2 regions of the Cytobacillus sp. QJM3NY_8 genome follow, and region 2 is predicted to be linked to the other one. Evidence: riboswitches for the same ligand, from Rfam matches in the RefSeq annotation. Region 2 holds a riboswitch; the other holds the start of a gene.

Region 1 (3,207 bases), 1.2 Mb from region 2:
TAATAATCACAAGTTTTGCTCCTTTTTGTTTGGCTATCAGCGGAAACTGATTTGCAGGTGTTACAGTCAAGGATGATCCCAGAACAATAAAAAGTTCTGCTTTTTCTGTTTCATCTGCTGCGAAATCTAAGGCCTCCTCAGGGAGCATTTCCCCAAACAGAACCACTGAAGGACGGAGCACACCCCCGCAACGGCATTGGAATTGACCATGCAAATACCCCTCGCTCGGGAACTCTTTTTTACATTTCTGGCAATGGAGTGTCTGCAGATTTCCATGGAGCTCTGATATTTTTTCACTTCCCGCGAGTCCATGAAATCCATCCACGTTCTGGGTAATAATGCTCTTAATAATACCTCTCTTTTCCCAATCTGCAAGAATATAGTGCCCTTGATGGGGATTACACTCCTTAAGCCCGATTACCCTGTGCCGATAAAATTCTATAAATTCGTTCACATTTTCATTCAATGCTTTTGTACTGGCTATTTTCCCAGGATCTTTCCCATTCCATAATCCATTATTGGCAGACCTGAAATCAGGCAGTCCGCTTTCTGTCGACATTCCTGCTCCAGTCAATATTACTGTATAATTTGATTCTTTCAGCCATTTCTCAAGCATAGATATCAGCTCCCAATAAGGTTTTGTCACAGGTTAAATTTGATTTCCATTTATTTCTCCCAATGAAATGTTTATGTCATGTCAGGTATGCGGTAAATACTAGATTATAACTGTTTATGCGAATTATCAATATAGGAGTGATAGCTATGCCTGAAATAGAAACCAAAGTTTATAAGGACGGCTATAAAAAATTTTCATCCAGGGCTAAACGTTATGCGGACGATCCTGAAAAAACAAAAGGACTTTTAAGAAAGGCTACACTTAAAGCAGATAAAAACCAATCTTCATTAAGTGATATATGGGAAAAGTTTCAGCTTCTGATCGATTTAGTAAAGTCATGGTCTAAAGGCGATTACCGGCATATTATTTCAAAAAAATCGATTATCTTTATTATTGCTTCCATACTATACTTTGTTTCCCCAATAGACCTTGTTCCTGACTTTTTAATAGGAATGGGAATCTTAGATGATGTAGCAGTCCTTGGTTTTGCCGTTAGCCAAATTACAGGTGAACTTGAAAAATTCAGAATTTGGAAAGAGAGCAGGACGATTGGAATGAAATAATTATTTTCTGTGCATTTTAATATTATTTGCTATAATAATGATGGAAAGTATTTATGCTGTCAAAATTAAATAGCAAGAAATGTAGGGGAACCGGTATGCCGGTTGAGACTTCATCATTAAGATGCTGACCCTTTGAACCTGATCTGGCTCATACCAGCGTAGGGAACATATTCTTAAACATACTAAATGTTTTTTATATGCGCCCTGGTTTATACCGGGGCGTTTTTATTTTACAGGGCAGACTATCATTAACTTTCCTTATTACATAACGTTTTTTAGGAGGAGTACTTATGAAAAAGTGGATTGCCGCTATCTGTTCGCTGCTGCTTCTTTCAGGCTGTGCCGGCAATGGACCGGATAATCAGACTGGAAGCGAAGATTCAGACAGCAAACAAGATTTGAAAAAAGTTACTGTTGTACTGGATTGGACACCTAATACCAATCATACCGGCTTATATGCCGCAAAGGACAAAGGATATTTTAAAGAAGAAGGGCTCGATGTAGAAATTATAATGCCAGGTGAAGCAGGTGCAGATCAATTGACTGCATCAGGCAAGGCTGATTTTGGTGTCAGCTATCAGGAAAGCATCACGGAAGCACGTGTACAGGGCGTTCCCCTTGTATCGATAGCAGCTGTTATTCAGCATAATACTTCCGGTTTTGCATCCCCTGCCGAAAAAAACATTAAATCGCCGAAAGACTTTGAAGGAAAAACTTATGGCGGCTGGGGGGCACCTGTAGAAAAATCGGTAATAGACTCCCTAATGAAGAAGGAAAACGCTAATATTGATAAGGTCTCAATTGTTAATATGGGGGATGCTGACTTTTTTACAGCTGTTAAAAGAGATATAGACTTCGCATGGATTTATTATGGATGGACAGGTGTAGAAGCAGAACTTCGGGGGGAAAAGATTAATATGGTCTACCTTACCGACTACTCAGAAAAACTGGATTACTACACGCCCGTTCTCGCAACCAGCGAAAAAATGATTGCAGATGATCCGGATACTGTCAAAGCATTTGTAAAAGCAGCAGCAAGGGGATATGAATTTGCAATCGATCAACCTGGCGAAGCAGCAGATTTTTTGTTAAAGAATGCTCCGGATCTGGACAGCGAATTGGTCAAAAAAAGCCAGGAATGGCTATCCCCCCGCTATCAGGATGATGCTTCAAGATGGGGTGAACAAAAGCTTGAAGTCTGGGAAAACTATGCAGACTGGATGCATGAAAATGGTCTTTTAGATAAAGAATTAGATGCAGGCAAAGCATTTACTAATGACTTCCTGCCGGAATAAGGAGAGTTCAAATATGGCAAACGCACTTGTAAGCATTCAGATCATACCGAAAACAAAAGATGGGGAAAATGTTATACCTTACGTTGATGAAGCAATTAGTGTCATTCAGCAATCCGGTGTTAAGTACGAAGTGCATCCCCTCGAAACAACGATGGAAGGCGATTTAGACCATTTATTGAAAATCATAGCTGATATGAACAGAAAAATGATTGAAAGAGGAAGCAGCAATGTAATCTCACAGGTAAAGGTTCTATATCAGCCGGACGGTATTGAAATGATTGATTTAACGGAGAAATATCGTCCATGATAAATTTGTTCAGAAAAGGATGGAGGCCGGCTGCGGTTCTCCTTCTTTTATTCATTGCTTGGGAAATGGCAGTAAATCTGGCAGAAGTCCCTGCATGGCTCCTGCCTCCGCCAACAGAAATCGTTCTGGAAGCGATTTCGGGCTGGGAGGGCTTCAGCCACCACCTTCAATCGACAGTCATGCTTTCCCTATTGGGATTTGCCATTGGCACCGTCATAGGTTTAATCACAGCCGTTATACTGCACTTATTGCCTTTTATAAGGGAGTCGGTTTACCCTCTCCTCATACTTTCACAAAATGTGCCTATAATTGTTCTGGCTCCTTTGCTGGTTGTTTGGTTTGGTTTCGGGATACTTCCAAAGCTGATTGTCATCACGCTGGTTTGCTTCTTCCCCATTACTGTTGCTGCATTGGACGGCTTTCGCC
Region 2 (3,207 bases):
AAGTGGAACAGCGCACGCCATATAAAAGTGCCTACTATGCGGGAGGATATCCGCCCGATGGTGAAGGTGTCTGTACAGATGTGGTTTGGAGGGGTTTCCAGGGGGCTGATGTAACCATAAAGGATCTTATTGATCAGGATATCGCCGAGAATACGGACTTGTATTCAAGAGTGAAGGGCAATCCTGATCCAAACATTGATTTCAGGAGGGTGCCAAACCAGAATGTCTTTTTCAGCCGCTTCGCAAAGTCATTAACAACAGAACTGATTCCAGGAGATATTAAGAACCTTCAGCAATGGCAGCCGGGTGACATTGTGGTTTTCCTTTCTCCTAAATTCGACCATGTTGCCATCATATCTGACAAACGGACGAAAGATGGCATTCCATATGTCATACATAACTCCACACCATTTGCAGCAGAAGTAAAACTCTCTTCTTTTAAGACTCCTATTACCGCTCATTACAGATGGGATTTTGAAAAAACGCCTGCACTGCCATAAAGCAGATGCAGGCGTTTTTCTTATTAAATACGAAAGTATAAAATTTTGAACTTCGATAACTGTCTAGCGCAAGCAGCCTCCCCCCTTGAGGTCACAAGCTTGTCTAGCTCCGGCTCCTAGGAACCCGGGGCCATAAGGAACCGTCTTATCCCTGAGGCCCGCAGGACAAGGAAGGCTTCGTCAGCATAATCATCGCACGACCAAAAGCGGCAGATTATGGGAGGATGTGGGTCATGCAGACGTTGCCACAGGACAAGGAAAGCTACGGCAGCGATACATCGCACGACCGAAAGCGGTAGCTTTTGGGAGGACGTTGCGCTCTTAGCCTGCGTTCCTTTTTGAGCGAGGCGCTTGCGCTTTTCTTATCTTACTGCTGCAGGATTGCCTGCCGGCCACTCTTCGCAGGTGTAAGCCATCTCCCAGAAGCCAAGCTCCAGCTGGCAGCTTTTTCGGAAAGCATCCTTCATTCGCTGCCTTTCTTCCGGTGATGCCGCATCAGCAAGCTCATCCAAACGGTTTCTCATATTCATGGTCACAGCTTCGACCCTTAAATTTGCGTAAAAAGAGATCCATGGATAAAACGGATGGTTCTCATCTGGCTCATATTGCTTCATGAGTTCAAGCCCAATCTCCCAATAAGTCCATGGACAAGGCAATAATGCAGCAAGGATTTCACCCATGCCGCCTGTGTGGGCATGATACATCATATGCTTAACATAATGATCAGCTGTTGGAGGGAGCGGATAGCCCTGCAATGCTTCGTAATCCACGCCAATCTGCTGGCAGAAATTATGGTGGGGATGTACTTCGCTGTTCAATACAAATTCTATTTGCTGATTAAAATATGCAATATCCTTACGCTCTGCTGACTTTGAAATGGCAATCCCATAAATATGCATGAACGCATTCAGATACTCAAAGTCCGCTTTAATGTAATGGGCCAGTGCCTCTTTCGGCACGTCCCCTCTCCCGATACCCTGGACAAATGGGTGCTCAAATATCAGCTGAAACAAATCTTCATTTTCCTTGCGCAGAATCTCTGAAAAAGTCATAAAAATAGCCTCCTTATTAATTACAGAAGCTGCCGGGGAAAAAGCATGAGGATATAAAACGAGGTCCTCACTGCTTCCCTGCGCTGGCATTATCCAGATCAGGTTCCAAGGGACAAAGGAAAAGCTCCTTATCTCAGCCGTAGCGCCCCTAGCAGTTTTCTAACATTTTAATTGTTTTTTACCGATTTTCTAACTTGACGTTTTTCTCTCATAAATTTGGGATTTCGCTTATAACTCTTGAAAATCGCTCATTAAGTCAGATTTCTTTACTATGCTGCTTACTCATCCAGCTTCGCCAGCTCAAAATCATCATATATTCTGAACCAGATTCTTCTCTTTAACCTTTGCCAAAACCATCCAGCCTATGGCCGCACCGGCAATGCTGCTGACCAGGAATGGCGGCACAAAGAAGAATGCCCCAGCTGCGCTTCCCATGAGAACCTTTGCAAAAGGGACTGCAAACAATGCACCGATTATGCCGGTACCTACCACTTCTCCTACAGCAGCCCATATTTTCCGGCCGAACTTCAAATAAAGCACACCTGCCAAAAACGCTCCGATCATGCCGCCTGGAAACGCAAGCAGCGTCCCGAATCCAAGCAAATTACGAAGCAGGCCAATCATAAATGCCACAGCTGCTGCAGGCAGGGGGCCAAGCGTCACCGCTGCCAATACATTCACCGCATGCTGCACCGGATAGGCCTTGGCTATGCCTGCCGGAAACCAGAGCAAATGGGATCCCAGTGTCCCAATTGCTACAAATAAAGCCATCGTAGTTAACAATCGGGTTCTGTTCATCTAAACCTCCTTTCTAAAGGGCCGCCTGATTGCTTATCAGGATGGGAAGTATGTATACAAAAAAGCCAGATTCCCATAAGGACCTGGCTTGGTTTAAGTATATGAATTGACATATAGTCAAATCCTACTTCCCTCCGCTGGCATTAACCAGATCAGGTCCATAAGAGTCAGAAAGCTATAACGCGCTTTCCTCTCAGCCCGCACATTCGGGGCACCCCTAGTAGCTGCATAGATATTTAGTTTGATAAGCTATCTCAAGCTTAACAAATTATTCCGGCACTGTCATCAATCTTTTTGCTTATATACTTTTCTTGGTGCAATCAATGTATTAAGCGCTCTTCGATTTCTGCTGAGAAACTATCGAAGTAGCTTCAGACTTGCCATTTCCTTTAGACTCCCGACTCCTGCCAGAGAAAGTGACACTTTTGTTTCTTCAATAAAGTTGGCAAGTACTTTTTCAACTCCATTCTGCCCGCCAATGGCCAAACCGTACACATACGGCCTTCCCAGGCAAACTGCGTCGGCTCCTAATGCCAGTGCTTTGACCACATCGGAACCGCGGCGAATGCCGCTGTCAAACAATACTGGAATTCTTCCTTTGACTTCCTTCACAACCGGTCCAAGCGCATCAATCGCCGCAATCACTCCATCAAGCTGCCTGCCGCCATGATTGGAGACTATGATTCCGTCTATCCCTTTTTCAACGGCCAGCCTGGCATCTTCGGGATGGAGAATACCCTTTAATAGAATCGGCAGATTTGTTTTCTCTTTTAACCTAGCAATATGCTCCCAGCTCAAGGTTGGATGATGGATATTATCAAGGATTCCCTGAACTACATCACCGTCATGGAGAGTGG

What was found. Region 2 has a riboswitch for thiamine pyrophosphate ahead of tenA (thiaminase II). Riboswitches for the same ligand answer to the same signal wherever they lie in the genome.
Region 1: it holds a riboswitch for thiamine pyrophosphate, as region 2 does, so the genes downstream of both, AC0VZ9_RS08525 (ABC transporter substrate-binding protein) here and tenA (thiaminase II) in region 2, are expected to answer to the same signal.

Annotation. Positions count from the first base shown of each region.
Region 1 covers NZ_CM149681.1:1,615,550-1,618,756, reverse strand. The annotation lists gene AC0VZ9_RS08535 (NAD-dependent deacylase) at 1-616, opposite strand, end outside; gene AC0VZ9_RS08530 (YkvA family protein) at 763-1,179, shown strand; TPP riboswitch at 1,253-1,361, shown strand; gene AC0VZ9_RS08525 (ABC transporter substrate-binding protein) at 1,470-2,474, shown strand; gene AC0VZ9_RS08520 (thiamine-binding protein) at 2,488-2,781, shown strand; gene AC0VZ9_RS08515 (ABC transporter permease) at 2,778-3,207, shown strand, end outside.
Region 2 covers NZ_CM149681.1:432,130-435,336, reverse strand. The annotation lists gene AC0VZ9_RS02255 (DUF1287 domain-containing protein) at 1-500, shown strand, start outside; gene tenA (thiaminase II) at 863-1,552, opposite strand; TPP riboswitch at 1,611-1,712, opposite strand; gene thiW (energy coupling factor transporter S component ThiW) at 1,862-2,350, opposite strand; TPP riboswitch at 2,463-2,579, opposite strand; gene AC0VZ9_RS02240 (alpha-hydroxy-acid oxidizing protein) at 2,708-3,207, opposite strand, start outside.